DNA from 2 places in the Methylobacterium sp. Gmos3 genome. Region 1 is predicted to be linked to the other one. Evidence: predicted binding sites of a transcription regulator. Region 1 holds the regulator's gene; the other holds the start of a gene.
The links. Region 1 encodes PhoB, which activates phosphate uptake and scavenging genes when phosphate is short. Its sites were predicted from a motif close to TGTCATNNANCTGTCAT; they were not measured.

Region 1 (15,873 bases):
CACCGCATGGCGGCGCGGGACCGGCATTTCGATCTCGTCTTCGCCAACATCCTCGCGCGGCCCCTGCGGCTGCTCGCCCCAAGCCTCGCCCGCGTCGTGGCGCCGGGGGGCACGCTGGTCCTGTCGGGCCTGATCGAGCGCGACGTGCCGGGCGTCCTCTCGGCCTATCGCCACCAGGGCTTCGCGCTGTCGAAGCGCGGCGTGATCGAGGGGTGGGTCCACCTCGTCCTGCGCCGGGGCGGCGCCGCGCCGCGCCATCGGACTCACTCCGTGCGGACGCCGTGACCCGTTGCGGGCCGAGCCTCGCGGGCGATAGGCTCCCCGCATGACCGAGTCCCGCCGCCGCTTCCAGACCTTCGACGATCCCGGCCACCGCAAGGGGCCGGAGCGGATCGCGGCCCTGCGCGCCGCGCTGCGCGAGGCGGGCGTCGACGGGTTCGTGGTGCCCCGCGCCGACGAGCACCAATCGGAATACGTCCCCGCCGACGCGGAGCGGCTGGCCTGGCTCACCGGCTTCACCGGCTCGGCCGGCACCGCCGTGATCCTCACCGACGCCGCCGCCCTCGTCGTGGACGGGCGCTACACCCTGCAGGCGCCCGCGCAGGTCGATACCGGCGTGGTGAGCGTGGTGCCCCTGGCCGAGACCAGCGCGGAAGCCTGGATCGGCGAGCATCTCGGCCGCGACAGGGTGCTCGGCTACGATCCCTGGCTGCACACGCCGGACGGGATCGCGCGGCTCGAACGGGCGGTGGCCAAGGCCGGCGGCTCCCTGCGCGCGCTGCCGGAGAACCCGGTCGATTCCTGCTGGGCCGGGCGGCCGAAGCCCCCCTCCGGCCAGGTGGTGGCGCAGCCCGAATCCCTCGCGGGTGAGGCGGCGTCCGACAAGCTCGCCCGGGTGCGCGCGGCGCTCGTCGCCGATTCCTGCGATGCCCTGGTGATCTCGGACCCGCACAACCTCGCCTGGGCGTTCAACCTGCGCGGCGGCGATGTCGGCCACACGCCTCTCGCTCTCGGCTACGCCATCCTGCCTCGCGAGGGCCGGGCGCGGCTCTACCTCGTCTCCGGCGACATCGACCCGGCGTTGCGCGCGGCGCTCGACCCCATCGCGGAGATCGGCGCGCGCCTCGACCTCGACGAGGGCATCGCCGCCCTGTCCGGGGCCCGCGTCCGCCTCGACGGGGCCACGGGCGCCGTCGCCCTCAAGGAGCGCGTGGAATCGGCCGGCGGCACGGTCGATGTCGGGAAGGACCCGATCACCGCGATGAAGGCGGTGAAGAACGCGGCGGAGATTGCCGGCACCCGCGAGGCCCACCGCCGCGACGGCGCGAGCGTGGTGCGCTTCCTGGCGTGGCTCGACGGCGCGGCGGCGCGGGGCGACCTCACCGAGATCACCGCCGTCGAGGCGCTGGAAAATTTCCGCGCCGAGGGGGGCGACCTGCGCGACGTCTCCTTCCCGACCATCTCCGGCTCCGGCGCCAATGGCGCCATCGTCCATTACCGGGTGACGCGGGAGACCGACCGGACGGTGCGTCCGGGCGAATTGTTCCTCGTGGATTCCGGCGCGCAATATGCCGACGGCACCACCGACATCACCCGCACCCTCGCCATCGGTGAGCCCACGGCGGAGATGCGGGACCGCTACACGCGGGTGCTGCAGGGCCACATCGCCATCTCCCGCGCCGTGTTTCCCAAGGGCACGAACGGCGCGCAGATCGATGGCTTCGCCCGCCTGCCCCTGTGGCGGGCCGGGCTCGATTTCGACCACGGCACCGGCCACGGGGTCGGCGCCTTCCTCTCGGTGCATGAGGGGCCGCAGCGCATCGCCAAGACCGGCACCGTGGCGCTCGAACCCGGTATGATCCTCTCGAACGAGCCGGGTTATTACGCCGCCGGGCGCTACGGCATCCGCATCGAGAACCTCGTCCTCGTGGAGCCCCGCGAGGTGCCGGGCGGCGAGCGGCCGGTCCTCGGCTTCGAGACCCTGACCCTCGCGCCCTACGACAGGCGCCTCATCGACGCGTCCCTGCTGGAACCCGGCGAGCGCGCCTGGATCGACGCCTACCACGCCCGCGTGCGGGAGGCGCTGTCGCCGCTCCTCGATGCGCCGACGCGGGGCTGGCTGGAGGCCGCGACGGAACCCCTCGGGGCGTAAGGCCCGCCCCTGCCCCAATTAAGCCGGTGCGGAGGCCGAGAAACCTCCCGCCGCCCGGCGCGAAGAGTCCCGCATGATCGCCCGCCTTCTCCTGATCCTCGCCTGCCTCTGTTGCGGCCCCGCTTTGGCGCAGGGTTTCCGCGTGCCGGCGGACCTCGTGCGGGCGAGCCTCGTGGCCGAGCCTTCGGCGGTGGCGGGGGGAACGCCCTTCACCCTCGCCGTGCACATGAAGCTCAAGCGTGGCTGGCACGTCTATTGGCGCAACCCCGGCGATTCCGGCCTGCCGCCGGAGGTGACGTGGACGCTGCCCGCCGGCTTCGGCACGGGGGCGATCCGCTGGCCGGCGCCGCACCGCATCCCCATCGCGACGCTCATGAACTACGGCTACGAGGACGAGGTGACGCTCCTCGTCCCCGTCACGCCGCCGCCGAGCCTCGACCCGGCCGAGCCGGTGCGGATCGCGGGCAAGCTCACCTATCTCGTCTGCGAGACCGAATGCGTGCCGGGCGCGGCCGACCTCGCCCTGACCCTCCCCGTGGGCAAGCCGACGCCGGACCCCGCCAACGCCGCCCTGTTCACCCGCGCGCGGGCGGCCCTGCCCGTCGCCCCCGTCTGGCCGATGCGCCTGTCCCGCGAGGGCGACCGCATCCGCCTGGACTTCGCCACGAGCGGCCTGCGGGCCGACTCGATCAAGTCCGCCGCCTATTTCCCCTATGGCGAGACCGCCTTCGACAACGCCGCCGAGCAAACTCTCAGCGTCGACGACCAGGGCCTGCACCTCAGCCTGACACGGGGCGACGACAAGACCTTCCCCCTCTCCCTGCCCGGCGTGCTGACGGTGGAGGAGGACACCGGCAACGGCCTTGTCCGCCTCGCCTTCGCCTATGGCGACGAGCCGGCGCAGGTTCCCTCCGCCGCCGTCGCCCCTCCGGCGGCGGCCGGCGCCCCGCCCGTCCCGGCGGCGGACCAGCCGACCCTGCTCGCCGCCATCGGCCTCGCCCTGCTCGGGGGGCTGATCCTCAACCTGATGCCCTGCGTCTTCCCGGTGCTCTCGATCAAGGTGCTCGGCCTCGTGCGCCAATCGGGCGAGAGCCGGACCCGCGTGCGCCTGCACGGCCTCGCCTACACGGCCGGCGTGCTCGCGAGCTTCCTCGCCCTCGCCGGCCTGCTGATCGCCCTGAAGGGCGGCGGGGCGAGCCTCGGCTGGGGCTTCCAGTTGCAATCGCCGCCGGTCGTGGCGGGGCTCGCCTATCTCCTCGTCGCGGTGGGCTTGAGCCTGTCGGGGGTGTTCAGCCTCGGCGGACGCTTCACCGGCCTCGGCGACGGGCTGGCGCGGCGGGCGGGGCTGCCGGGCTCGTTCTTCACCGGCGTGCTCGCGACCCTTGTCGCCACCCCCTGCACGGCGCCGTTCATGGGCGCGGCGGTGGGTTTCGCCCTGACGCAGGGGCCGGCCGTGGCGCTCGCCGTGTTCGCCGCCCTGGGGCTCGGCCTCTCCCTGCCCTTCCTGGCCCTCACCCTGTGGCCCGGCGCCGTGCGGGTGCTGCCGCGCCCGGGCGCGTGGATGGAGACGCTGAAGCAGGCCCTGGCCTTCCCGGTCTACGCGACGGCGGCGTGGCTGATCTGGGTGCTGGCGCAGCAGGTCGATGCGCGGGGGCTGTTCGCGGCCCTGATCGGCGTGGTGCTGGTGGGCTTCGCCGCCTGGGCCTGGGAGCGCAGCCGGGGCACGACGGCCCTCGGGGAGCGGATCTTCCAGGGCCTCGCCGGCCTCGCGATCATCGCCGTGGTGACGCTCGGCTTCGGGCTCTCCCAGCAGCGGGCGGTGCCGGCGGCGCAGGCCGCCGCCGAGGGCACCGAGCCCTATAGCCAAGCCCGGCTCGACACCCTGCGGGACGCGCGCCGGCCGGTCTTCGTGAACCTGACGGCGGCGTGGTGCATCACCTGCGCCGTCAACGAGACCACCTCGCTGTCGCGGCCGTCGGTGCAGGCGGCGATGCGGGCGAAGGGCGTGACCTACCTGAAGGGCGACTGGACCAACCAGAACCCCGAGATCACCCGCCTGCTGGAACGGCACGGCCGCAGCGGCGTGCCGCTCTACCTGCTCTACGCGGGCGGTGGCGATCCCACGATCCTGCCGCAGATCCTCACCGAGGGCACGGTGCTCGAGGCGCTGGCCGCGATCCCCGACCGCACGGCCGAGGCGCGCTGACGCCCTACGGCTCCAGCGAGAAGGTCTCGTCGAAGGCGTAGCCGGAGCCGCGCACGGTGCGGATGGGGTCGGTCTGGCGCGGGCCGTTCAGCGCCTTGCGCAGGCGGCCGACATGCACGTCCACGGTGCGCTCGTCGATGTAGACGTCGTGCCCCCAGACCCCGTCGAGCAATTGCTCGCGGGAGAAGACCCGGCCGGGGCTGAGCATCAGGAATTCCAGCAGGCGGAACTCGGTCGGCCCGAGATGCAATTCGTGGCCCCCGCGCCGGACCCGGTGGCCGGTGCGGTCGAGCTCGATGTCCCCCGCCGCCAGCCGGTCGGCTACATGGGCGGGCTTGGCCCGGCGCAGCAGCGCCCTGACGCGGGCGAGGAGTTCGGGCACGGAGAACGGCTTGACGATGTAATCGTCCGCCCCTGTGCCGAGGCCGCGCACGCGGTCCCCCTCCTCGCCCCGGGCGGTCAGCATGATGACCGGCAGGCGCTCGGTCTCGCGGCGGGCGCGGATGCGGCGGCACAGTTCGATGCCGGACAGGCCCGGCAGCATCCAATCCAGAAGGACGAGGTCCGGCGTGCGCTCGGCGAGGAGCAGTTCGGCGTCGTCGCCGCGCGCGGCGGCATCGACGCTGAAGCCTTCCGCCTCAAGGTTGTACCGCAGGAGGGTGGTGAGCGCCTCTTCGTCCTCGACGATCAGGACACGCATGCTCGATGGTCCATTCCACGCCCGATCCCCCCGGCCGGAGGCGACCGAGGGGTCGGGCAACGCTGCTACGCTCGAACCGTCACCGCCGCCGGGGCGGTGACGGCGTTGGTTCACGCGCCGGGGGTGACGGTCGCGTAGTTCGAGGCGTCGTTTTTCGGCCGGTCGCCCATGAAGATCTCGCCGGTGGCGAGGTAATGGATCGTCTCGGCGATGTTGGTGGTGTGGTCGCCGATCCGCTCGACGTTCTTCGCGCAGAACAGCAGATGCGTGCAGAACGAGATGTTGCGCGGATCTTCCATCATGTAGGTCAGGAGTTCGCGGAACAGCGAATTGTAGAGGGCGTCGATCTCGCCGTCGCGCTCCCACACGTCATGCGCCGCCTTGGTGTCGCGGCTGGCATAGGCGTCGAGTACGTCCTTGAGCTGCCCCTCCGCGAGGTCGCTCATGTGGCGCACGCCGAGCACGATCTTCTGCGCGGGCGCCTGGTCGGCGATGGCCGTGACGCGCTTGGCGACGTTCTTGGCAAGGTCGCCGATGCGCTCCAGATCGCCCGAGACGCGGATCGCGGAGATGGTCTCGCGCAGGTCGACCGCCAGCGGCTGGCGCCGGGCGATGAGCAGGACGGCCTTCTCCTCGATCTCGCGCTGGAGCGTATCGAGGCGCTTGTCGGCGAGGATGACGGTCTGGGCGAGGTTCTCGTCCTGGCGGGCCAGCGCGAGGGTCGCCTCGCCGGTCATCTTCTCCGCGACACCGCCCATCTCCGAGATCGAGCGGCGCAGGTCTTCCAGGTCCGTGTCGTAGGACGTGACGATGTGGCCGGGCATGGCGAGACCTCTGCGGTTGGTGGTCGGTGGCTCAGCCGAAGCGGCCGGTGATGTAGTCCTGCGTCTTACGCTCGTTCGGGTTCATGAAGATCTTGTCGGTCTGGCCGAATTCGACCAGCTCGCCGAGATACATGAACGCCGTGTACTGCGAGATGCGGGCGGCCTGCTGCATGTTGTGCGTGACGATCACGATGGTGAACTCGTCGCGCAGCTGCTCCATCAACTCCTCGATGCGGCCCGTGGAGATCGGGTCGAGGGCCGAGGTCGGCTCGTCGAACAGGATCACCTCCGGCTTCTGCGCCACGGTGCGGGCGATGCAGAGGCGCTGCTGCTGGCCGCCGGAGAGGCCGGTGCCGGGCTGCTTGAGCTTGTCCTTCACCTCGTCCCACAGGGCGGACTTGCGCAGCGATTCCTCGACACGGACGTCGAGGTCGGCATTGGGCAGCTTCTCGTAGAGGCGCAGGCCGAAGGCGACGTTGTCGTAGATCGACATCGGGAAGGGCGTCGGCTTCTGGAACACCATGCCGATGCGCGAGCGCAGCTCGTTCAGGTCGACGCTGGAATCGAGGACGTTGCTGCCGTCGAGGAGGATCTCACCCTCGGCGCGCTGCTCCGGGTAGAGGCTGTAGATGCGGTTGAAGCAGCGCAGCAGGGTCGACTTCCCGCAGCCCGAGGGGCCGATCAGCGCCGTGACCTTCCGGTCGTGGAAGTTGAGGTTGACGTTCTTCAGGCCGTGGAACGACCCGTAATAGAAGTTGAGGTTCTTGACGGCGATGCGGATGGCCCGGTCGGCGGCGGCGTTGCCACGGCTGAGGTCCCCGGTCGGCAGCGCGGAGGCGGCGTTCATCGTCATGTCCTCGTGATGGGGTCGAACGTCACGCCCTCAGCGGGCGTTCTGGGGCTTGATCACCAGGCGGGCGATGATCGACAGGGCCAGGATGGTCCCGGTGATGAGCAGGGCGCCGGCCCAGGCGAGGCCTTGCCAGTTCGGATAGGGCGAGAGGGCGAACTGGTAGATCATCACCGGAAGGTTCGCGACGCCGCCCATCAGGTTGGGTGAGAACCAGGAATTGTTGTTGAGCGCGGTGAAGAGCAGCGGCGCGGTCTCGCCGGCGATGCGGGCGAGCGCCAGGATGATGCCCGTCACGATGCCCGCCGAGGCGGCGCGCCACGTCACCGAGGTGATGACCTTGGAGGGCGGGGCGCCGAGTGCCGCGCCCGCCTCGCGCAGGGTGCCGGGCACGAGGCGCAGCATGTCCTCGGTGGTGCGCACGATCACCGGCACGGCGATGATCGCCAGCGCCACGCCGCCGGCCCAGCCGGAATAAGTCCCCATCGGCCGCACCATCAGGGTGTAGACGAACAGGCCGATCAGGATCGACGGTGCCGAGAGCAGGATGTCGTTCAGGAAGCGGATCACGTCCGCGAGCTTCGAGCCCCGCCCGTATTCCGCGAGGTAGGTGCCCGCCATCACGCCGACTGGCGTCGCCACCACGATGCCGATGGTGGTGAGCACGAGGCTGCCGAGGATGGCGTTGGCGATGCCGCCGCCTTCCGAGCCGGGGCCGGGGGTCGGCTGCGTGAACAGGTTGGGGCTGAAGCCCTGGATGCCCTCGACGATGAGCATCAGCAGGATCGAGCCGAGGACCAGCGCGCCGACCACGGTCGCGAGCAGGCAGGAGACCCGAAGCGTCCGGTCCGCGATCCGGCGGCCGGGGCGGACGCGGCTGGCGCGGAGCGGGGGGGCGCTGGTCACGAGGGGGTTCGTGGCATCCATGGGGATGAGCTCCTCAGGCGGCCCGGACGCGGCGCGTCAGCAGACGCGCGACGATCAGCACGATGAAGGTGATGACGAACAGGATGCAGCCCAGCGCCATCAGGGCGTTCAGCTGGAGCCCGTCCGCCTCGTTGAACTCGTTGGCGATCCGCGAGGCGATGGTCGAGGACGGATCGAAGATCGAGGCCGAGAGCCGGTTGGCGTTGCCGACCACGAAGGTCACCGCCATCGTCTCGCCGAGCGCCCGGCCGAGGCCCAGCATGATCGCGCCGATGATCGACACGGCGGCCTGCGGCACGAGGACGTGGCGCACCACCTCCCAGGTGGTGCAGCCGATGCCGTAGGCGCTCTCGCGCAGGACCGTGGGGATCTGGTCCAGCATGTCGCGGGCGATGGAGGCGATGAACGGCACGATCATGATCGCCAGGATGATGCCGGCGGTGAAGATGCCGACCCCCGAAGGGACCCGGGCGTAGAGCAGTGTGCCGACCACAGGCATCCCCTCGACGACGTTCGAGACCGGGATCTGTACGAACCGCGCGAAGAGGGGCGCGAAGATGAACAGGCCCCACATGCCGTAGATGATGCTCGGCACGGCGGCGAGCAGCTCGATCGTCATGGCGACGGGCTTGCGCGCCCAGCCGGGGCAGAGCTGCGTGAGGAAGATCGCGATGCCGAGGGAGACCGGCACGCCGATCAGCAGGGCGAGCAGGGCCGAGGCGACGGTGCCGATCACCGCGACCAGGGCGCCGTATTGCTCGGTGCCGATGTTCCAGGCGCTGGAGGTGAGGAAGCCGAAGCCGAATTCGCGGAAGGCGGGGTAGCCGCCGTAGATGATCGAGCCGAGGATTCCGGCGAGCACCAGCAGCACGAGCAGGGCGGCGGCGTAGGAGCAGGCGCGGAACACCGCATCGAGGCCACGGCTCGGACCCTTGCGCGGGGCGGAGCGCGTCTCGGCGAGGGCGATGGACTGCGTCAAGGCGGGCATCCGCGATTCTCTGAGAGGATGGACTTCTAACGCGGTGGCAACCGCGACGCGAGGGAGGGAGCCTGAAGCCCCCTCCCCGCGCGGGAACTAAAGTTCCGAGATCACATGCCGAAGACGGGCTTGCCGTCCTTGCCCTTGATGGTCTTCCACTCGTCGTGGATCAGGCCGACGACGTTGTCCGGCAGCGGAACGTAGTCGAGATCCGAGGCGAGCTTGTCGCCGTTCTTGTACGCCCAGTCGAAGAACTTGAGCACGTCGGCGGCCTTCGCCGGATCGGCCGGCTCCTTGTAGACGAGGATGAAGGTCGCGGCGGTGATCGGCCAGGAATCGGCGCCCGCCTGGTTGGTGAGCGAGATGCCGAAGCCCGGAGCGGCCTTCCAGTCGGCGCTGGCGGCGGCCGCCTGGAACGCCTTGTCGGTCGGCTCGGGGAACTTGCCGTCCTTGTTCTGGATCAGCGTGTAGGCCAGCTTGTTCTGCTTGGCGTAGGCGGACTCGACGTAGCCGATCGAGTTCGGAACCTGCTTCACGGTGGCGGTCACGCCCTCGTTGCCCTTGCCGCCCTGGCCGACGGGCCAGGAAATGGTGGTGGCGGCGCCGAAGTCCTTCTTCCAGGTCTCGGAGGCCTGCGAGAGGTAGGTCGTGAAGATGTTCGTCGTGCCCGAGGCGTCCGAGCGGTAGACCGGGGTCACGTTCGCGTCGGGGAGCTTCACGCCCTCGTTCAGCTTGGCGATGCGCGGGTCGGACCACTTGGCGATCTTGCCGGCGTAGATGTCGGCGATGAGTTCGCCGGTCAGCTTCAGCTTGCCGGCCTCGACGCCGGGGATGTTCACCACGGTGACGACGCCGCCCATCACGGTCGGGAACTGGACGAGGCCGTCCTTGGCGAGCTGCTCACCCTTCAGGGGGGCGTCGGTGGCGCCGAAATCGACGGTCTTGGCCTGGATCTGCTTGATGCCGCCGCCGGAACCGATCGACTGATAGTTCAGGCCCGTGCCGGTCTCCTTGCGGTAGGCTTCCGCCCACTTGGAATAGACCGGGAAGGGGAAGGTGGCTCCCGCACCGGTGATGTCGGCGGCGAGGGCCGCGGAAGCGAGCTGGGCCGTCGCGAGGCCGAGGGCGAGCGCGTAAGCGAAGGGTTTCAAGGGTGTCTCCGTCTCGGTTGACTGCGCCCGTGGGCCTGGGGCGATACGGCGCAGATCCAAGGGGCACGGAAGGGTCCGGCCGGCGCTCGGGGCGGTACGACGGTCGTATGACAAGGCTATGACAACCCCGCCGTGTCCGTACTTTCGCGCTGCGGTAAGAATCTGATTTTTCGATCCGTTCCGGCTTGGAAACATTCCGGAAAAACACCGCGCCCGGCCCCTGTCGGAGCCCATGGCACGCTATGGCGGCCCATTGCGTTGATGTCGCATCGACGCGCCCGCCTGAGGCTGCGGGCGACGGGGCTTCGGAAGGACTGAGACGTGGTGACAGGGCCGGCGAAGGAGGACGACGATCCGGACGCCGCCTGGCGCGAGCTTCACGAGGAGCGCGAGGGATTGGAGCGGGCGCTGGCCCTGGTCCAGACGCGGCGGCGGGTCGCGAAGGATGCGGCCGAGGCCGGGGATGCCGAGCGCGAGGAGGCGGATCTGCTCCTCAGCCTGGATCGGGTGCTCACCCGGATCAGGGCGGCGGAATACGGGCGCCAACCCGGCGCCCGTCGCTGGTGAGGCGGCCTCAGACGGCCTGACGGCGATCACGTTCCTTGTGGCGCAGGCGCAGCAGCAGGTCGATCTGCGAATCGGGGATCGGCTGCGTGTCGATGCTGCCTTCGTAGATCCTGCGCAGGCTCTGTCCGAGATGTCCGGTATCGACACCGCCGGCCGGCTTCTCGAATGCGGCTTGTCTTCCTGCCTGGGCGACAGTCCGGCTCATGGTCCTCTCCGATACCGAAAACCGTCTCGGCCCTCGAATACGGGACGAGTGACGGTTACCCTCTCCCAACTTGGTTAACCATGGGTTACCGTCAACCTATCGTTAAGCTTAATCAGGACCCTGCGACGATCCTGTACATGTCAGACATCCAGTAACAACCGGGCTGCTGCGGCACGGGCTTCGTCGGTCACCGTTGCCCCGGCCAGCATGCGGGCGATTTCTTCGCGGCGATCTTCCACGGGCAGCGTCGAGACGCGGGTGGCCACCCTCCCCGCCCCCTTCACCGGTGCCTTGGCGATCAGCAGGTGCGTGGCCGCCCGCGCGGCGACCTGCGGCGCATGGGTGACGGCGATGACCTGCACCGTCTCCGCGAGCCGCGAGAGGCGCAGGCCGATCGCGTCGGCCACCGCGCCGCCGACGCCGGTGTCGATCTCGTCGAAGATCAAAGTCGGGGCTGAGCCCTTGTCCGCCAGCACCACCTTCAGGGCCAGCATGAAGCGGGACAGCTCGCCCCCCGAGGCGACGCGCATCATCGGACCGGGCTTGGTCCCGGGGTTGGTCTGTGCCCAGAACTCCACCCGGTCGATGCCGGCCGCATCGCGGGAGGCGGGGTCGGTCGCGATCTCGGTGATGAACCGGGCGCGTTCGAGCTTCAGGGGCGGCAGCTCGGCCTGCACCGCCGCGTCGAGCTTGCGCGCCGCCTTCCGGCGGCCGGCGCTCAGGGCCTCGGCGGCGGCGGCATAGGCGGCCTCCGCCTTGTCCTGCGCGGCTTCGAGGGTGGCGAGTTCCGCCTCGCCCGCGTCGATGGCGGCGACGTCCGAGGCGAAGCGGCCCGCGAGATCGGCGAGGTCGTCGGCGGCGACGTTGTATTTCCGCGCCGCCGCGCGCAGCGCGAAGAGCCGTTCCTCGACGCGCTCCAACTCGCGCGGGTCGAATTCGGATTCCGCCACCGCGTTCTCCAGGGCGGCCCGCGCCTCGTCGAGGGCGACCAAGGCCGCGTCGAGGGCGTTCACGCAGGGCTCGACCAGGGCAGGCAGCAGCGCCGCCCGGCGCTCCAGCTTGCGCATCGCCGCCGAGAGATGCGGGACGGCCGAATGCGAGCCGCCCGTCGCGTCCAGCGCCTCGTTGAGCTCGCGGGCGATCTTCTCCGATTGCTGCATCACCGTGCGGCGCTCGGCGAGGCTCGCCTCCTCGCCCGGAAGCGGGTTCAGGTCGCCGAGTTCCTCGACGGCATGGCGCAGGAAGTCGGCCTCGCGCCGGGCGGTCTCGACCTTCTCCTTGTGCTCGGCGAAGGCGGCGCGGGCGGCGCGCAGGGCGCGGGCGGCGGCGCCGACCTTGGCGACCTGCGGCTGGAGCCCGCCGAACGCGTCGAGGATCGCTCGGTGCGAGGCGGGGTCCGCCAGGGCCCGGTCGTCGTGCTGGCCGTGGATCTCCACCAGGGCGGCGCCGATGGCCCGCAGCACCTGCACGCCCACCGCCTGATCGTTGACGAAGGCGCGGGTGCGCCCGTCCGCCATCTGGGTCCGGCGCAGGATCAGGTCGCCCTCGGTGTCGATCTCGGCCTCGGCGGCGATCCGCCTCGCCGGATGGTCGAGGGGCACGTCGAACACCGCCGTCACGCCGCCCTGCGATTCGCCGGAGCGCACGAGGCGCCCGTCGCCGCGCCCCCCGAGCGCCAGGGCGAAGGCATCGAGCAGGATCGACTTGCCCGCGCCGGTCTCACCCGTGAGAACGCTGAGCCCCTCGCGGAAATTCAACGCGAGCTTATCGATCAGTACGATGTCGCGGATCGCGAGCTGCGCGAGCATGCTGCGGCGGGGCATCCCAGGGGCCGAGGGGAACCGGAAGCACGCTTCCGGGAACGGAGTGCGTACATAAGCCGGACGCCGACGCGATTCACCCCAAATCTTCGCGGCACCCGCACTTGCCGCCCAAAACGCAGAAAGCCCGGAGCGGCGGCTCCGGGCTTTCGCGATGTCGCTTGCGCGCTGCGGCTTACTCGGCCGAGGCGGTGCGCCCGGTGATCGACCGGAAGGCCTTCGAGAGGAACGAGGACTTCTCCTCGCGCGGCTCCAGGCCGTTGCTGGCGAGGAGTGCGTGCGCGTCCTTGTACCAGGGCGAGTCCGGGAAGTTGTGGCCGAGCACGGCGGCGGCGTTCTGCGCCTCCTGCGGGATGCCCAGCGCCCAATACGCCTCGGTCAGGCGCTCCAGGGCTTCCTCGGCGTGGCGGGTGGTCTGGTACTTGGAGACCACGTCGCGGAAGCGGTTGATCGCCGCCGGGAAGTTGCGCTTCTCCAGGTAGTAGCGGCCGATATCCATCTCCTTGCCGGCGAGCTGGTCGCGGGTGATCTGGATCTTGGCCTTGGCGTCCGCCGCGTATTCCGAGGTCGGATAGCGCTGGACGAGTTCCTGCAGGGCGACGAGGGCCTTCTCCGAGCGGTCCTGGTCGCGGGTCACGTCCGGGATCTGCTTGTAGTTCGACATGGCGATCAGGTACTGCGCGTAGGCCGCGTCCTTGCTGGACGGGTGCCGCTGCAAGTACAGTTTCGAGGCGTTGATCGCGTCGTCGTACTTCTGGCCCTCGTAATTCGCGTAGGCCGTCATCAACAGCGCCTTCCGCGACCAGTCCGAGTACTGGTACGTCTTGTCGAGGCTGTCGAACTTCTTGACGGCGCCTTCGTAGTCGCTGTCCTCCATCTTCGCCAAGCCCTCGCTGTAGAGCTTGTCGGCCGGCACGTCCGGCACGACCTCGGGCTTGTACTTCTCGGCGAAGATCCCGGTGGGATCGAAGTCGCAGCCGCCGAGGCCAAGGCCCAGCACGGCCACGAGCGGAGCCGCCAGGGCCGTAAGGCCGCGAAGACGAATGGTAACAGGCATTCTCGCGCTCTTTCCCCCACCCGGAGCGGTTTTCGCCGCCGGGATGCCAACCCGTGGTGGTCACCGGCCCCGGGGAGCCGGACCCGCCATTTACGGGCGCTTAAACCGTGACGCTCGATTCTGGCGCGAAAGCGGCGATGGTGAGGCGTTTCGCTTCGGATGCGCAGTGTTGTGCGCCGGACACAGCCCCGAGGGCGACCCGGCTCGTCCGCCTCAGACGTCGGCGGCGAAGGCGGCGAGGCCGAGGCTCGCGCCGAGATCGACGAGGGTGCCCTGGCGACTGCCGGCGGCCTCGACGATGGCGTAGTTGGCGCGGTCCGAGAACAGGGCGGACAGGACGCCGACATTCATGCGGTGGCCGCCGCAATAGGAGCGGTAGGCCCCTTGGATCGGCAGGCCGGCGAGGGCGAGGTCGCCCACCGCGTCGAGGATCTTGTGGCGGACGAACTCGTCGGGGAAGCGCAGGCCCTCGGGGTTCACGACGCCGTTCTCGCCCACCGCGACGGTGTTCTCGAGCGAGGCGCCGAGCGCGAAGCCCGCCTTCCAGTAGCGCTCCACGTCCTTCATCATGCCGAAGGTGCGGGCATCCGCGACCTCACGACGATAGGACGCCGGCGACAGGTCCATGGCCTTGCGCGAGCGACCGATCACCGGGTTGTCGAAATCGATCTCGACGTCGAGGCGGAAGCCCCAGTCGATGGGGCGGAGTTCGGCGAAGGCGCGGCCCACCTCGATGCGTACCGGGCGCAGGACCTTCAGCCACCGCTTGGGGGCGCCGCAGGAGGCGAGGCCGACGGCGTCGATGGCCTCCACGAAGAGCTTGGCGGAACCGTCGAGGATGGGAAGTTCGGGCCCGTCGATCTCGATCAGGGCGTTGTCGACGCCCAATCCGAAGAGGGCGGACATCAGATGTTCGATGGTGGCGACGGCCCCGGTCTCGACGTCACCGATGACGGTGCAGAGTTCGGTGGCGGAAACGAGGGCGTGGTGGGCCTTGATGAGACGGTCGTTGCCGAGGGGGGTACCGGTGCGGAGGAAAGCGATGCCGTGGTTTGCGGGAGCGGGCCGGATCGTGATCCCGGCGGGGTTCCCGGAGTGGACGCCGACGCCGGAGAGCGTGGCCGCCGCCTTGAGGGTGGTCTGATTATTCGTTCGCATTCCTGAGCCCTCGGCCGCAATCCGGCTTCGCCATCCCGGTTCGGGTGGCGTGCGCCTCGATCCGTCCGCTGCTTGATGCCCCTATACCGCTGACAGGTTGTATCCCCGCGGCACGCTCGTTCTTACGGGATTAGCTATAGCCGCGCTCGGCAGGCCAGCCAAATCACGGATTCTTACCGCTTGTTACAAGCTGGACCGGATCGGGATTCGAAGAAAGCGCAACGCGTCCAATGAGTTAAAAATTGGTTAACGCGCGGCCGATCCATGGCCGATCTGTGGCGCCGATGCATCATATGCACAGCCCCAGCACCGATACGACGAGACCTCACGCCATGCAATCCCAAAGGATTGCACAACGTGAGGTTGAATAGTGTCGGTTAAGGTGGCGATCAGTTCGCTTGACGGCGGAGGAAGGCCGGGATCTCGAGCTGGTCGTCGTCCATCATCCGGGGCTGTTGCGGCAGGGTGCGGCCCTGGCCGTCGAGGTTGCCCTGCGCCGGACGGTACTGCGGAGCCGGCGGCATCGGAGCACGGGGCGCCGGGGGCAGCGGCGCCTGGTAGGCGGCCGGCGCGGGCGGAGCCGGCGGCATCGCGGCGGCGCGCGGGGCCGGAGCGGCCTCGTCCTCACGCCGTCCGCCGAAGCCGACGGTGGCGAGGCGGCGCAGCAGCGAGGTCCGCTTGGATTCCGGCGCGGACTCCTCGGCGGCGCGGCTCGCCATCAGCTGGTTCTGGGCGATCGGGGGCAGCTCGTGGATCTGCGGCATGCGCGGGGCGCGGGCGACGGCCGGGTTCGAAACCGGCGCGGCCGGGCGCGGCGGCACGAACGGGCCGGCATGGTGCTGCGGCGCCGGCTCGGGCTGGGGCGCGACGGGCGCGGGCACGAACGGGGCGGCGGCGCGCGGCTGCACGGGGGCGAGCAGCACGTCGTCGCGGGTCGTCACCGGGGCCGGCTCCGGGCGGATGTCGAGGCGCTGCTCGATGGAGGGCGCGACCGGGGCGGGGGCGGCCGGGGCGACGGGCGCCTGGACGGGGGCCAGGGCGGAGGCGATCGAGTCCGTGCGGATGCTCGGCACCGGCGAGGCGGCGCGGGCGCGGGCCTCGGCGCGCAGGCGCTCGGCCACCTCGGCGATGCGCTGCTCGGTCTCGGCAACGGCCGGGTTGTTCGGCGAGTTCGCCGAGATCAGCGCCGGCTCGATGCCGGTGGCGACCACCGACACGCGGATGATGCCGTCGAGGCTCTCGTCGAAGGTGGCGCCCAGGATGATGTTGGCGTCCTG
Region 2 (15,873 bases), on a different contig from region 1:
GCAGATGCGGTCGGGGCGTGATCCGGCTGCAAACCGCGACGCGGCCGTCGCCGGCCTGCGCGAGGCGGCGGGGCAGGGCGCGCGCTACGTCCAAACGCCTGAGATGACCTCGCTCGTCGAGCGCAGCCGCGAGCGGTTGTTCTCCGTCGTGACCGACGAAGCCTCGGACCCGACGCTGTCCGCCCTCCGCCAGACGGCACGGGAGGTCGGCGCCTGGGTTCATGTCGGCTCCATCGCCGTGCGCAATGGCGAGAAGATCGCCAACCGCGCCTTCCTCGTCGACCCGGAGGGAGGGATCGCCGCCTCCTACGACAAGCTGCACCTGTTCGACGTGGATTTGCCGAGCGGCGAAAGCTGGCGCGAATCGTCGACCTATACCGGTGGCGGTTGTGCCGTTCTGGCCGAGACACCGCTCGCGGCATTCGGCCTCACGATCTGCTACGATATCCGCTTCCCCGCGCTCTACCGCTCGTTGGCAGAGGCAGGCGCGACCGTCCTCACCGGCCCCGCCTGCTTCACCCGGCAGACGGGCGAGGCGCACTGGAACGTCCTGCAGCGGGCACGGGCCATCGAGACCGGCTCCTTCATGGTGTCGGCCGCACAAGGCGGTGTTCACGAGGATGGCCGCGAGACGTATGGCCATTCGATCATCGTCGATCCGTGGGGTCGGGTGCTCGCCGAAGGGGGAACCGAGCGGGGGGTCATCCTGGCCGAGATCGACCTGTCCCTCGTCGCCGATGCGAGGGCACGCATTCCATCCCTGCGGCATGCCCGGCCATTCACCGTCGAGCGGGTCGGAACACCGTCCTGAGCAACCGAACCACACGCGAATGATCCGGTACAATTTGGTCTGCGAAGCCGCTCACGGCTTCGAATGCTGGTTTCCCTCGTCGGATTCCTACGAGGGGCAAATTTCGCGCGGCCTCGTCTCCTGCCCGCACTGCGGCAGCGCGTCCGTCTCGAAAGCGATGATGGCGCCCATGGTGGCGCGGACGGACCGCGCCACCGCCGCCGTGGCCGCGCCTGTGGCAGATGCTCCGGTGCGGATGATCTCGGAGCCGGAGCAGAAGCTCCGCGACATGATCAAGGCGCTGCACGCGCACGTGGCGGCCCATTCCGAGCATGTCGGAGAGCGTTTCGCCGAAGAGGCGCGGAAGATCCATTACGGCGAGGCCGAGGGTCGCTCCATCCACGGGCAGGCAAGCCTGGACGAGGCCCATGCCTTGATCGAGGAAGGCATCGGCGTCGCGCCCCTCCCGATGCTGCCGGAAGACCGGAACTAGCGCCGCGCCGCCACCGTCCCCGCCAGCGAGGCGAGGGCGAAAGAGATGAGCGCGCTCCAGCCGGCGAGCGAGACACCGAGGACGCGCAGGGCCGCGACGGAGCAATCGACCACCCGCACGGTCTGAAGCGAATTCATGAAGTCGCTGACGGCGGTGGGGTTGGCACCCGTCCCGCCGCCGCAATCGGTCGGCCCCGGCCAGAAGCCCCATTCGGCGCCCGCGTGATAAACGCCGACACCCGCGCCGTAGAGCAGGCCGAGCGCGGCGAGTCCGAGGGCGAGGCGGGCAAGCCGCTCCGGCGCGAACAAGGCGACGAGGCCGAGCGGCACCGCCGCGTAATAGGGCAGTCGCTCGGTCAGGCAGAGCTTACACGGCACATAGCCGTAGCCGTATTGCAGCACGAGGGCGGCGCCGACCGTGACCGCCGCGCCGAGGGCGAGCCACAGGCCGGCTGTCTTGAGGCGAAGGGCAGCTGTCGTATCCATCGCTACAGGATCACCTTGAACAGGACGAAGCCGAGGACGATCACCGCGACGGAGATAGCGGCCACGGCATTGAGATGCCTGTCGAGCACGCCGCGGATCTGCACGCCATAGCGGCCGAGCAGGGCGGCGAGGATGAAGAACCGCGCGCCCCGGGTGATGATCGACAGCACCGTGAACCAGAACAGGCTGTAATGGGCGAGACCCGAGGTGATGGTCACGAGCTTATAGGGGATCGGCGTGAGCCCCTTCAGCAGGATCACCCAATGGCCGTACTCGGCGTACGAGCGCTGGAAGGCATCGGCCGAGTTCTGCAGCCCGTAGAGCTTGATCAGCCATTCGCCCAAAGTGTCGAACAGCAGGGCGCCGATCGCGTAGCCGACCAGGCCACCGAGCACCGAGCATAGCGTTGCGACGGCGGCGTAGAAGTACACCCGGTCCGGACGGCTCACGGCCATCGGCACCAGCATCGCGTCCGGCGGAACGGGGAAAAACGAGCTTTCCGCGAAGGCCACGGCCCCGAGGACGTAGGGCGCCGAAGGCCGGTCGCTCAGGGCGAGGATCCAGGCGTAGAGCCGCCGCAGCATCAAGTCGTCCGAAGGGTGCGAGGGAAGCGGCGCTCCTTCAAGCACAGGCTACAGCGTAACGCCAGAGAGGCGAAGACCGAGAGAAATGACTTGGCCGCAGCGCCCGACCTGTGCGAAGAGCGCCTCCGCGCGGGTATGGCGGAACTGGTAGACGCGGGCGACTCAAAATCGCCAGCCGCAAGGCGTGGGGGTTCGATTCCCTCTACCCGCACCACAAGCAGGCTCACTCGTCCTCGGCCAGATCCCGAAACTCGATCTGCACGCTGCTGTAGAGCCGCTTGAGCCACATCTGCGCTTCAGCCAGCTTGGCCCTGTTCAATTCCGTTTCCTCCTCCGCCCGGCGGGCGCGGGCATCGGCCATCTGCGCCGCAAGCTCGGCCCGCTCGGCGCGCAGATGCGCGTCCCGTGCCGCCGATTCCGCGAGGCGCAGCCGACGCTCCGCGTCCTCCAAACGCTGCATCGTGCCGTCGAGGACGGCTTGGGAATGCTGCACCACGTCCTGGGCAAAGCGACGGGCCTGACGCGTTCGCGATCCGATATCGCGAATCAACTCGATCGCACCGGGCCAATTCGGCTCCTCGGCGTCGGGATCGGCCTGCCGGGAGGGCTCCGGAAAGAGCTGCACGATGCCGAACCTTTCACCGTCACTCCGTATCGGAGCGAGGAGCTGACGCAAGCTCGGGCGCGGCGTGGCATCCTCGTCGAGGGAAACGTCACCCGGGACGGCCGGGCGATCCTGAAGGCCGCGCGACATCAGCTGACAACCTCGCCGTTGGCGGAGAACTCGTTGAAGATCGTATCGTGGATCTGCTTCAGCCACGACTCGGAGATGCGGGCGCGTTCCTCGGCTTGCTCGGCCCGCGCTTCGGCGGCACGGATCCGCTCCATGGCGGCGATCTGGGCCTCGGATACTTGTGCCTCCGCCGCCCGAACCCGCTCCTCCGCCATCCTCATGTCGGCACGGGCGCGTTCCAGCAGCTCCTCGACATGCGTTTCCCGTTCACGGGATTGCGCCTCGACCTCGCGGACGCGGATCGCCGTGGAGCGGATGCGGTCGATCAGAGCGGACCAATCGGTATCGGACTCACGCATCGGCGGTCTCGGTAAATCGTCGTCAATGGAAGAACCGAATGCCCTCAAGATCGTGGCAATGCTACCGGCCGAGGGTGAAGTAGCAGTGCCGGACACGGCCGGCGCCTGAAAGTCTTCACGCTCGAATCGCAGTTTCTTCACGGGATTGATGTTCGGAAACATGACTGACGACGACCGCAGATAGGCAGAGCTCGACGGTGAGCCATGTCGTTAATTTTGTCTGAATTTGGCCACCGCTCAAGTCCCCGATGGCTCTCCGATCGAAGTTTTCCCTGATTTCGAGGGCTTCGGCCTCGTACAATCAGAATGACAGTTAATTCTCGTCATGCCACGAGAGCTTTTGTTTCCGTATGCTCGGCACGGCGGCGGGCCAGCGCGCTAGGGTTGTACGGGGCAATCGATCCGGTGCCCGGGCCGCGTCGATGTGGACATTGCCGGTTTGCAATCTTTCCAGCCAAAACGAAAAATGTGATCAATCGTCAGGTGTAGACGGAGGGCCCACGCAGCCGGGCGGCGAGGGCGGCCAATTCCGGCACCGCAGGCAAGGATGGGATGAACACCTACGCCATCGGCGATATCCACGGTTGCTACGATGGCCTACGTCTCATCCTCGAGCGCGTCGCGGCCCATTCCGGCGATGATCCGCGCCGGATCGTTCTATTGGGCGATTACGTCAATATCGGCCCAGATTCCAGCAAAGTTCTGGATATGCTAATCGACACGCCCGGGCTCACAGCATTGCGCGGACACCATGACATGATGCTCCTCGCGGCCGCGAGGGGCGACAACCGTTCCGTGTGGAATTTCGAGTATAACGGTGGCGGCGAGACACTCCGCAGTTTCGGGGTCGCGAAGGCGAGCGAAATTCCGCCGCGCTACATCGAATTCCTCCGGCAGAAGCTGCTCCGTTACGTCGAAGACGAGCACCGGGTTTTCGTGCACGCCTCCATCGATCCCACCGTCGGCGAGATGGCCTATCAAGACGATACGATGCTTCTTTGCGCCCGGGCTCCCCTCGCGCCATCGCCCGGTTTCGGCGCGCCCTACCTCGTCCATGGCCACTTTCCGCAAGCCGATGGCCTGCCGGAGATTTTGCCGCATCGCTGCAACCTCGATACCGACGGCTGCCGGACGGGCGTGTTCACGTGCGGCGTCTTCGACGAGTCGCAGCCCGACCCCATCGACATCATCCAGATCCGTTAGCTGGGCCGGTTCGGGCAGCTGCACGACGGCGGCGGCGAAGGTTGCAAATATGCAACAAGCCGCTTCATCTCGATAAACGACTTCCTTATCCTTATGGGGCGGCATCGATGGCCGAATATCGCCACACTAAGACTTGAGATGCGACCAGCGATACTGGCATTATAAGACGCGAGAGCCCCTCCGCCGGCCGCCGCGACCTCTCGAAACGCCTTCATGGGTGTTCACAGCGAGCGTGGACTCACTGGTCTTGATGCCGGTTCATCAATAGGGTCTCTCGATCGCGCGAAACGAGGGGTGGCCGGTTCGTGGCTCAGCGCGGAGGAGATCAGGCAATGGCTTGGATGCCGATCAAGCGCCTGCTGGGGCAGGGATCGGGATCGTCGGATTCGTCGCGGAAGCCGGACTCTGCGTGGCTGCCGGAACTGGAAGTAGACGCGATCCCGCCGGCCGCGAAGCGCCAGCCATCCCCGTCGCCCCAGCAGCAGCGTCCGGCCCAGCCGCCGCGTCAGCAACAGCCGGCTTCGCCGCCGCGTCAGCAACAGCCGGCTTCGCCGCCGCGTGAGCGCAAGACCGAAGAGTATGAAGAGTTGCGCCAGCCCCCGCGCGAAGCTCCTCGCAGGCAACAGGAGGAGCCGGTGCCGCCACAGGCGCATCCCTACAGCGCGTTCGATGCCATCGGCCAGCGCAGCGAGATGGTTCGCGTCCGCATCAGCCAGATGATGGAGCGGCTGGACGATCTGAAGTCCCTCCAGTCGGATTTCGCCCAGATCCTCGAGCCCCTGGCCGGTGTGGCGGACGAGCTTCCGCAGGCCAAGATCAAGATCGCCGAACTCGAAGTCCTGCTCGCCCGCGAGCAGGAGCACATGCGCAACCTCCACCGTGAGCTGAACGAGGTGAACGGCCGTGCCGCCACTTCGTCCAACGAGCTTGCCGCGGCCTCGACGGAGTTGCAGCGCCTTGAGGCGCAGCTGCGCGAGCGCGACGCCGAGAACGAGGAATTGCGTCTGCGGATGCGCGACCGGACGGTCGCCGTCGAGAACTTGGAGCGCCAGATCTTCGCGGAAACGGAGCAGGTCCGCGCGCTCACCGGCGAGAACAAGTCGCTGCGCATCGAGGCTCAGGCGGCCGACCAGGCGATGACCCGGGCCGAGCGCGAGCTGAACGACCTCAGCGAGCGGTTGAGCCTCAGCGAGCAGGACGCCCGCCGCCTTCAGGCGCTCGCCGGTGAGCAGGCGGTCCGGCTGTCGGAAGCCGAGGCGCGGGTGGTCGAGTTCACCCAGCAGATCGAGGTGCTGCGCCAGCGCAACCGGGACTTGGAGGCGCAACTCGCCACCGAAACCGCGACGCGGGAGCGTGGCGAGAGCCAGTTCGAGTCCGAGATGGCGGCGATTCGCGCCGACCGGGCGAACCTCGCCATGAAGCTCGACGCATCGCTGGGCCGCGCCTCGACGCTGGAACAGCTTCTCGCCCAGGCCCGCAGCCAGCTGCGCGAGCGCGAGGAGACCTCCCGTACCTCCGACCGGACGCTCAAGGAACTCCAGATCGAGCGGACGACCATCGACCGGCGCCTCGAAGGGTTGCAGGCCGAGCTTCAGCGGCAGACCGAACGCGTTTCCGAGATCCAGCGCCTCCGCGCCGAAGCGGACAGCCGCGCCGACATGCTCAGCAAGGCACTGGCGGCCAAGGAAGTCGCGATGGAGCAGTCCCAGACGCGGGTGAGCGCCCTGGCCGACCGGATGGAGCAGTTGGGCCGCCGGCACGAAGGCGAGAAGGCCGAGCTTCAGGCCGCCAACCGCCGGCTGGTCGAGGAACTTCAGAACGAGCGGTCCGAGCGGGCGCTGGCGCAGGGCGCCCTCGACATCGCCCGCGAAACCCGCGCCTCATTGCAGAAGCAGCACGAGACCTTGAAGCGCGCCGTGCGCAATCTCCACGGGGTCGATCCGGCCACGCTGCTTGGGATTTCGACGCCCGAGCCGAAGGCCGAGCGCGCCGAGGAAAGCAACGTTACTCCTTTCACGCCGCCGGAGCGCGAGGGACGTGACACGAAGTCCAATAACGACATGAATGCATGAGTTGGTCACCATGATGGAACAGGTCCGCATGCCCATCGAGGACGACGCCGACGCGGCGGCCTACGCCGCCCTCAAGGCTCACGCTGCCGCGGCCGCCGCTGCGGCCGAGGCCGTCCAGAATTTCGAGCCGATCCCGCTGCCGGGGAACGTCTCGTTCTTTCCGTCGCAGCCTCCGTCGAGTGAGGGCGGTCCGGTCCGTGACTTCAAGTCGGCCATCGATCTCATCAAGGAAGCGAGCGAGGCGATCCGCTTCTCCGAGGAGCGCGCGGTCGAACTCGAGCAGCAATTGCATCAGGTCAGCAGCCGCTCGGTCGAGCAGGTGAAGGCCCTGGAACTTCAGGTCGCGGCGCTGGAGCGCCGGCTGATCAAGTCCGAGGAGCGCGCCCGCGCCGCCGAAGTCCGCGCCAACGATGCGGAAACCTGGCTGTCGCGGCTGCACGATACGATCATCACGAGCTTCCGCCGCCCGCTTCATCCCGGCGAGGGCGAGTCGCACTGAGGTCGACCCGCCGGAGGTCGTGCGGGAGCGGCGCCGATGGGGCGCCGTGAGAGAAGCCAGCGGGCGTCCGCACGGTCGATCGATCGTGGGGCCGCCGTGGTAGCGTCGAGCGAACAGGGCGGCCCGCCTCCCGGACCGATCCTGAAGTGAGCGGCTTTGCGATCGAAGGCGGGGCGGGACGATGGTCGAGAGCAACCGGGTGATCGAGACGCTGGAGAGAAACGCGGATTCGACGCCGCTTCTCATGGCATCGTCGATGCGCAAGGACATGAAGGCCCTCAGCCCTATCGAGCGCGGGCCCGGTTCGGACCTGGCTAAGTCGCTTAAGCGGTTCGGCCACGAGGAATGGGTCGCCGTCTGCGAGCGCATCCAGGACGCCGCCGAATACATTCAGGAGATCGAGGCGAGCCGGCATCAGCAGGAGATGCAGGCTCAAAAGATCTTCGCGAACATGCAGGACGAGATCGCCGCCGCCAATGCCCGGGCGCTCGCGGCCGAGCGGATGTTGCAGGATGTGCAGCACCGGGCGAGCAACGTGGTCAAAAGCCTGGAGGAGAGGCTTCAGGCCGCCGAGGACCGCGCCCGCGAAGCCGAGGATTGGCTGACCCGCATCTCCGACGCGGTGCGCTCCAACCTCAACTTCCCCTGATCGAAGCCGGCCTCAGGCGGCACGGATCCGGGACGGTTTCGTCTCGATGGCCATGGCGTTGCCGCGCCAGACGACGCCGCTGCGCATCCAGGCGAGGGTCCAGACGAAGGGGATGAGCAGATCGCGGGCGATGAACGCCGCGATGAGCGCCGGCGAACGCAGCCAGCCGGCGCGGAGGGCGAGCAGGTATTCCCCGCCATAGGTCAGGGCGACCATCACGCCGAGGCCGAATGTCACCTCCTCCGAACGGATGTAGAGGGCGGCCAGCAGGCAGGGCACGAGCATCCCGCTCGCGATCTCGGGCGCGAAGAACAGCGGAAACGTCACGCGGCGCAGGCGGGCCCAGCGGATCTGCCGAGACCAGATCTCGGCGAAGCTGCGCCGGCCCAGCGGTTGTGAGAACGGCGCGGCGACGAGGTTCACCCGACGCCCGGCCGCCCGCACGATCTTGGTGGCGGCGGCGTCCTCGGCGATCTCGGCGGCGAGCGCCCGGATGCCGCCCACGGCATCGAGGAAGGGGCGGTGCCAGAGCATGCTCTTGCCCTGGGCGAAGCCGAGGCCGACCGCCTCGCCGGCATATTGCCAGCGCGCCTGCAAGGTGTTCAGGAACGCGCATTCCACGAGCGCCCAGAACCCCTCCGGCCGGGCGCCGATGGGCGTCGCGCAGACGAGGCCCGTGTCGGGGCGCCACGCGGCCTGCAAGGTCTGCAGGTAATCGGGGGGCATCAGCACGTTGGAATCGGCGAGCACGATCCAGTCGTGGGTGGCGGCATCCCAGCCGCGCACGCAATTGTTGAGCTTCGGATTGTCGCTGACCCGCTCTTCCCCGACGATGACCCGCGCCTTGATGTGGGGATGCCGGACGATGAGGCGCCTCACGAGGGGCAGCACCGGATCGCCGGCCTCGGCCACGCAGAAGATCAGTTCATAATCGCGATAGGCGAGGCGGAAGCCGCTCTCCAGGGTCTCCTCGCTGAACCGCTCGAGCCCGCAGACCGGGCGGATCAGGGAAACCGGAGCCCCTTCCGGGAAGGTCGAGGAGCGCATGGGCCGCCGAAGGCGGGACCCGGCCAAGGCGAAGCTGGTGAGGTTCACCAGAGTCATCGCGATGCAGGCCGCGAGCGCCAGGGATACGCCGTCCAGCGCGCTGATCATGCAAGAGAGCCGTCGGCGCCGGACCGGGCGCGTCGTGGGAGCGCACCTGCGCCCGTGGCGTCCGGCTAACAGCCGCAGCATATCAGTTGTGTGACGCGGTGCGGCTCTCTCCGGCGTCCCCCTTCGACACGTTGCGAGAGGCATGCGACCCCCCATCTGCTTCCATCCGGCCTACGAGGCGCCGCTCCCCGAAGGCCACCGCTTTCCCATGCGCAAGTACGGCTTGCTCGCCGAGGCCATCAGGGCGCGAGGGCTCGTGCCCGATGGCTTCGTGACGCCGGAGCCGGCGAGTGCGAAGATGCTCGAACGGGCGCATGACCCGGCCTATGTCGCGGCCATCCTTGCCTGCGACGTGCCGAGGGCCATCGAGCGGGAGATCGGATTGCCGGTCAGCGAGGCGCTGGTCCGCCGCTCGCGGGCGAGCGTCGGGGGCACCGTGCTCGCCGGTCGGCTCGCGCTGAAGCTCGGCTTCGCGGGAAGCGCGGCCGGCGGCAGCCATCACGCGCGGCGGGCGCAGGGCGCGGGCTTCTGCGTGCTCAACGACGTGGCGGTGGCAGCGCTCACGCTCCGCGAGGAAGGTCTGATCGGCCGGGCGATGGTGGTCGATCTCGACGTGCACCAAGGCGATGGCACCGCCGATTGCCTGGCGCGCGAGCCCGACCTGTTCACCCTCTCGGTCCATTGCGAGCGGAACTACCCGTCGCAGAAGATACCCGGCGATCTCGATATCGGCCTGCCCGATGGGCTCGATGACGGCGAATACCTCGCGGTGATCGAGGCGCGCCTGCCGCCCCTCCTCGATGCGTTCCGGCCGGACATCGTGTTCTACAATGCCGGGGTGGACCCGCACCGGGACGACAGGCTCGGCCGGTTGAGCCTGTCGACCGATGGCCTGCGGGCCCGCGATCGGTTCGTTGTGCGAGCGGCACGGCTGCGGGGCATCCCCATCGTGGGGGTGATCGGCGGCGGCTATTCAACCGATGTCGAGGCTCTGGCCGCGCGTCACGCCCTGGTCTTCGAGGCGCTGGCGGCCGAGGCGGCGGAAGCCTGAGGCTTCCCGGCCACGGCCCTTGTGCAATGCGGTGAAATCGTCCTGTCGTAAGGGTTTGAGAAGGTCCGGGACCGAGGATCCCGGTTGCGACGCCCGGTGCCGTGAGATGGCCCGGGTGCGTTCAACCGGGGCGCCGTCGAGGTTCGGCCATGTTCGCGCGGGTCTGGGAAGCGGTCAAAGCGACGTTGGCGGTCGCCGCGCTGATCGCCGCCGCGCTGATTTCGGCGGACAAGCTCGACCGCCAGAAACCGGCTCCGTCGCGCGACGCAGCCCTGGTCGAGCCCATCGTGACGGGCGCGATTCTCCCCGCGCGGTGATCAGCCCGGCGGGATGCGGCCGACCGAGCACAGGGTGCGCATGGTGCTGCTCGCCGGGTCGGCATAGCAGCTCGCGGACCATCCGTTCTGCTGGATGAAGGACTTGCGCCCCTCGGAAAGGGCGGTGCGGTAGGCCTTCGCGATGATCGGCTCCACCGTCGAGGCGGATTCGCCGATCAGGATCTCGGAAGCTGTCGAGAGTTCGCGGAAGAACGTCGCCGAGGGCTGCGGCTCGGCCGAGGTCGCCTGCACGATGGGCTCGGCCCGGCAGGTCACGTCGAACTTGTTCGGTCCCGGCAGGCGGATGTCGATGCTCGGGCCGGAGCGCCGCCCGACCTTGCCGCCGATGGCGGTTGCAATCTGTCTCGTGAGATCGTCGCACTCGTCGGCATGGGCCGCGAGGGGGGCCAGGGCGAGGCAGGCGGCAAGGAGGATCGGCAGGCGCGGCATGGGGGTGTTCGTCCCTTCGGTCTGGTGTCGTTCTGGCGTGCCGGAGAGGCGCTGTCGAGGCCCCTTGGATGGATCCAGGCCCTTGAAACGATGGGGCTCTTTTGCCAAATCAGCCCTCCCGCCACAGGAGTGATGAATGGCTGAGCAGACCACCGAACAGACGTATTATGGGCTCACCCTCGCGCAGCACCGCGAACGCATCAAGAAGCTCGGTGCCGAGAAGGGTCTTCAGGGTGAGCATCTCGAGCGGATCACCGCCAAGGCCCTCGAGATGCTCCCGACCATCCGCCTGGATGAGTCGTCCCATCGTTGATGTTTAGTGGAAGTCGCGGCTGCGATAGGGTTGCCGGTCTGTCGGCGCCCCGAAATCGGTGGTCTCCGCCGGTAGCCGCAGCCCGGCTTCCCGCAGGTCCCGCAGGGACTCGGTGAGATCGCGAAACCCCTCGGCGACGAGGTGGACCACCTCTCCGGCCCTCTGGACCCGACCCCGAACCGCCAGGAACCGTGCCTGCATGGCGATCCGGCGGTTCGCCTCGAACACCTTCTTCCAGACGATGATGTTGGCGATGCCGGTCTCGTCCTCGATGGTGAGGAAGACCACGCCCTTCGCCGTACCCGGACGCTGACGCACCAGCACGATCCCCGCCACCGTGGCCCGCATCCCCTGGGGCAAGGCGGGGTCGAGATGGGCGCGGGCGGTGATGGCGCCGATCCGCGCCAGGCGCTCCCGGAAGAACGCCACCGGATGGCCGCGCAAGGACAAACTGGTCGTGGCGTAATCGTCGGCGACGGTCTCCGAAGGGGCCATCGCCGGCAGGTCCGCCGCCGGCTCGTGCCGGAACAGGCCGTCATCGGCGTGCCACGCGAAGAGCGGCAGCGGCGCGTCCAGCAATTCGGCACGGCGCCCGTCCCCGGCATGGGCCGCCGCGTCCCGGCGCGACAGCCCTTCCAGCGCCCGCACCGCCCAGAGCGCATCCCGCCGCGAGAGGCCGAGCGCCCGGAACGCATCCGCCTCCGCGAGCCGTTCCAACACGTTGCGCGGCAGGGCGAGGGAGGCCTGCAACCCTTCGATGCTGGCATAGCCGTTGGCCCGCAGCCGCACGAGCCGGCGCATCGCGCCCTCGGGCAGGCCGGTCACCAGCCGCAGACCGAGGCGGACGGCGTGCAGGCGCGGCGTCTCGGCGGGTTCCAGGGTGCAATCCCATTCGCTGGCGTTCACGCAGACATGGCGCACCTCGACGCCATGGGCGCGGGCGTCGCGGACCAATTGCGCCGGCTGGTAGAAGCCCATCGGCTGCGCGTTGAGGATCGCGGCCAGGAACACATCCGGGTGGGCGCATTTCATCCACGCCGAGGCGTAGACGAGGAGCGCGAAGCTCGCCGCGTGGCTCTCGGGGAAGCCGTAGGTGGAGAAGCCGCGGATCTGCGCGAAGCATCGTTCGGCGAAGGCCTGCGGGTAGCCGCGCCGGGTCATCCCGCCCACGAACTTCTCCGCGAAGCCGCCGATCGAGCCGACATGGCGGAACGTCGCCATGGCCCGCCGCAGGCCATCGGCTTCGGCCGGGGAGAAGCCCGCCGCCGTGATGGCGATCTGCATGGCGTGCTCCTGGAAGAGCGGCACGCCGTAGGTCTTCTTCAGCACCTCCTCCAACTCGTTCGCCGGTCCGTGATCCGGGTGCGGGGCCGGGTACACCACCGGCTCCTGCCCGCAGCGGCGCTTCAGATAGGGGTGGACCATGTCCCCCTGGATCGGGCCGGGGCGGACGATGGCGACCTGCACCACGAGGTCGTAGAATTCCTTCGGCTTCAGCCTCGGCAGCATCGACATCTGCGCCCGGCTCTCGACCTGGAACACGCCGACGGAATCGGCCTTCGACAGCATGGCGTAGGTGGCAGGATCCTCCCTCGGCAGGTCGGCGAGCGTCGGGTAGTCGATGCCGTGGTCGCGCTTCAGGAAGTCGAGCCCGCGCTTCAGGCAGGTGAGCATCCCCAAAGCCAGCACGTCGACCTTCATCAGGCCGAGGACGTCGATGTCGTCCTTGTCCCACTCGATGAAGGTCCGGTCGGGCATCGCGGCGTTGCCCACGGGGACGGTCTCGTCGAGGCGCCCGCGCGTGAGGACGAACCCGCCGACATGCTGCGACAGGTGCCGGGGGAAGCCGATCAGTTGCAGGGCGAGGTTCAGGGCCTGCCGGAGAGCCGGGTTGGCGGGGTCGAGCCCGGTCTGCATGACATGGGCGTCGGGCAGATCCTTGCCCCAGGACCCCCAGACCGTATCCGCGACGGAGGCGGCCACGTCTTCCGACAGGCCGAGCACCTTGGCGACCTCGCGGATCGCCATGCGCGGCCGGTAATGGATCACCGTCGAGCACAGGGCCGCCCGCTCGCGGCCGTAGCGCTCGTAGAGGTGCTGGATCACCTCCTCCCGCCGCTCGTGCTCGAAATCGACGTCGATGTCCGGCGGCTCGCCCCGGTTCTCGGAGATGAAGCGGGCGAAGAGCAGCCGGTGCTTCGAGGGATCGACGGCGGTGATGCCGAGGCAGAAGCACACGGCGGAATTGGCCGCCGAGCCGCGCCCCTGGCACAGGATGCCCTTGTCGCGGGCGAAATCCACGATCTGGCTGATCGTGAGGAAGTAATGGGCGAACTTCATCTTCGCGATGAAGGCGAGTTCCGTCTTCAACGTCTCCTCGACGCCGTTCGGAATGCCGTCCGGGTAGCGCCAGTAGCGGGCGCGGTGCCACGTCTTCTCTTCCAGATAATCCTGAGCCTGACGGCCGGGGGGCACGGGCTCGTCCGGGTATTCGTAGTGGAGTTGCGACAGCTCGAAATCGCAATGGGCTGCGATCTCGGCGGTACGCGCCAGGGCCTCGGGATGGTCGCGGAACAGCCGCGCCATCTCGGCTTCGGGCTTCAGATGCCGCTCGGCATTGGCTTCCAGGCGATAGCCCGCCGCGTCGAGGGTGCAGCCCTCGCGGATGCAGGTCAGCACGTCCTGCAACGGGCGCCTGTCCGGGTGGTGGTAGAGGGCATCGGCCACGGCGACCATCGGCGTTCCCGTGCGGCGGCCGATCTCGTCGAGGAGCCGCAGGCGCAGGCGCTCGTCCCCCCGGCGGCGATGGCTGGCGCCGAGCCAGACCCGGCCGCTCGCGGCGGCGGCCAGGGCTTCGAGGCGGGCGAGGAAGCCGGCCTGCGGTTCCGGCCGGCGCCCCGTCGGGAGGGCGATGAAGACTTGGCCTTGGGCGGCCTCCAGCATCTCCGTGAAGGAGAAGCGGCACTCGCCCTTGCGCGCCCGCCGGTTGCCGGCGGTGAGCAGGCGGCAGAGGCGCCCCCAGGCCTCCCGGTCCATCGGATAGGTCAGGGCCTCGAACCCGTCTTCCGTGACGAGGCGCACGCCCGGCAGGAAGGGGATCGGCGTGCCCTCCTTCTCCATCTGCAATGCAGCCGAATGCCCCCGTACCAGCCCGGCGACGGTGTTGCGGTCGGCGATGCCGATCCCCGCGAGGCCGTAAGCCGCCGCCTGGACCACGTATTCCTGCGGGTGCGAGGCGCCGCGCAGGAAGGAGAAGTTGGTGGTGGCGCCGAGTTCGACATAGCCGCTCACGGGAACATCCCGTGGACGAACCATGCGGCCGGGCGCTCCGGCCCATGCGGCCCGTCCCGGTAGAGCCACAGGCGGCGACCGGCCTCGCACTCGATGCGGTAATAGTCGCGCGGCTCGGCCTGCTCGCGCCACCATTCGGGGGCGATGCGCTCCGGTCCCTCGGCGCGGGCGACCCGGTATTCCCGCGCGCGCCAGCGGAAGCGGTGGGGCGGCCCGTCCGGCGCCGTGGCGAAGACGTCCTGCGCGGCCTCGCTGCGGGCGAAGAGCACCAGCGGCCGGGCCGGGAGAATGGCCGGATAGGGCAGGGGCGGGGTGACCCACGAGACGATGCCTTCCGCTCGTTCGGGCACGTGGCTCTCGCGCGGGGCGAGCCGCTGAAGCCGCCGGCCGATGCGCTGGGCGATGGTATCGGCGAGGTTCGCGACCCGCTCACCCGCGCCGGAGCCGCCGAGGGCGGCTTGTTTCGCAACCATGGGTTCGGCGGAGGTGACGGCGAGGTCCACGGTCTCGAAGCCGAACCCGGCATCGAGGCCGGCGCCGAGCCGTTCGAGCCGCAGCCCGATCAGCGCGGCGATGCGCTCCGGGCTGCGCTCCGGCCGCGACAGGCCGAGATCGAGGGCGCGCACGGTCCCATCGACCCGGTGCAGGGTGAGGCGCAGGGCGCAGGCGCCGAGCCCGGCCCGTTCGAGCCGGGTGGCGATCTCGTCCATCAGCGAGCGGGCGGCGGCGACCACGTCGGATTGCCGCCCGATCGGATCGAGGAAGCCGCGCGCGGCCGAGAAGGTGCGGGCCTCGTCGAGGGGCGCCAGGGGCTCGGCTCGGCGGCCATAGGCCTGATCGAGCCGCAGCAACGGCGCCAGCCCGAAGCGCCGGGCGAGACCGGCGCGGGGCAGGGACTCGACATCGGCGATCCGGCGCAGGCCGAGGCGCCGCAACCCTGCGGCGATATCGGCTTCGAGGCGCAGCGCCTCGACGGGGAGGGGGGCGATATGCGCGGCGTGCTCGCCGGGAGGGACGATCAGAGTGGGGATCGTTGCGGAATGCGGCAGAGAAGCAATCGCAGGCTGAAATCCCTCCCCCCTTTGCGAGGGAGGGTGGCCCCCGAAGGGGGTCGGGAGAGGGGAGCGACGGTGCAGGATCGAGCACCGATCCTCACCACGGGCGCGTCTTGTCCTGAAGCGGGGTTCCCCTCTCCCCCCCTGCTCCGCAGGGTACCCTCCCCCACAGAGGGGGGAGGGAGAGCGGAGGGGGCTGGTCGCGACTTCCGCAACAATCCCCGCAGGCGGGGAGAGGGGAACCCGTGCGGTTCCGTTTCGGGCCACGGCGAAGGCCGCGCCCATCGTGTCGGCCAGCGCGATCCGCGCCGGGATCCGCGCCCGGGCGAGGCGCCCGGCAAGATCGTCGAGCAGCGCCGCCTCGCCCCCATGGA

Region 2: the regulator PhoB is predicted to act here: its motif matches at 9,102-9,118, upstream of ACS5Q7_RS03730 (ceramide glucosyltransferase).

What each region holds. Positions count from the first base shown of each region.
Region 1 is NZ_JBWJYL010000005.1:53,159-69,031, reverse strand. Features, by position in the region: gene ACS5Q7_RS11580 (50S ribosomal protein L11 methyltransferase) at 1-285, shown strand, start outside; gene ACS5Q7_RS11575 (M24 family metallopeptidase) at 326-2,152, shown strand; gene ACS5Q7_RS11570 (protein-disulfide reductase DsbD family protein) at 2,226-4,358, shown strand; gene phoB (phosphate regulon transcriptional regulator PhoB) at 4,363-5,058, opposite strand; gene phoU (phosphate signaling complex protein PhoU) at 5,169-5,882, opposite strand; gene pstB (phosphate ABC transporter ATP-binding protein PstB) at 5,914-6,729, opposite strand; gene pstA (phosphate ABC transporter permease PstA) at 6,766-7,659, opposite strand; gene pstC (phosphate ABC transporter permease subunit PstC) at 7,673-8,647, opposite strand; gene pstS (phosphate ABC transporter substrate-binding protein PstS) at 8,749-9,789, opposite strand; gene ACS5Q7_RS11535 (hypothetical protein) at 10,111-10,356, shown strand; gene ACS5Q7_RS11530 (hypothetical protein) at 10,364-10,561, opposite strand; gene recN (DNA repair protein RecN) at 10,702-12,369, opposite strand; gene ACS5Q7_RS11520 (outer membrane protein assembly factor BamD) at 12,557-13,438, opposite strand; gene lpxC (UDP-3-O-acyl-N-acetylglucosamine deacetylase) at 13,652-14,596, opposite strand; gene ftsZ (cell division protein FtsZ) at 14,986-15,873, opposite strand, start outside.
Region 2 is NZ_JBWJYL010000002.1:58,999-74,871, reverse strand. Features, by position in the region: gene ACS5Q7_RS03785 (carbon-nitrogen hydrolase family protein) at 1-811, shown strand, start outside; gene ACS5Q7_RS03780 (DUF1178 family protein) at 831-1,283, shown strand; gene ACS5Q7_RS03775 (disulfide bond formation protein B) at 1,280-1,768, opposite strand; gene ACS5Q7_RS03770 (YqaA family protein) at 1,771-2,352, opposite strand; tRNA gene ACS5Q7_RS03765 (tRNA-Leu) at 2,482-2,566, shown strand; gene ACS5Q7_RS03760 (hypothetical protein) at 2,576-2,977, opposite strand; gene ACS5Q7_RS03755 (hypothetical protein) at 3,106-3,606, opposite strand; gene ACS5Q7_RS03750 (metallophosphoesterase) at 3,997-4,647, shown strand; gene ACS5Q7_RS03745 (chromosome partitioning protein ParA) at 5,283-6,719, shown strand; gene ACS5Q7_RS03740 (hypothetical protein) at 6,712-7,218, shown strand; gene ACS5Q7_RS03735 (hypothetical protein) at 7,400-7,867, shown strand; gene ACS5Q7_RS03730 (ceramide glucosyltransferase) at 7,880-9,022, opposite strand; gene ACS5Q7_RS03725 (histone deacetylase family protein) at 9,165-10,073, shown strand; gene ACS5Q7_RS03720 (hypothetical protein) at 10,223-10,390, shown strand; gene ACS5Q7_RS03715 (hypothetical protein) at 10,391-10,840, opposite strand; gene ACS5Q7_RS03710 (hypothetical protein) at 10,977-11,153, shown strand; gene ACS5Q7_RS03705 (error-prone DNA polymerase) at 11,157-14,468, opposite strand; gene ACS5Q7_RS03700 (DUF6504 family protein) at 14,441-15,873, opposite strand, start outside.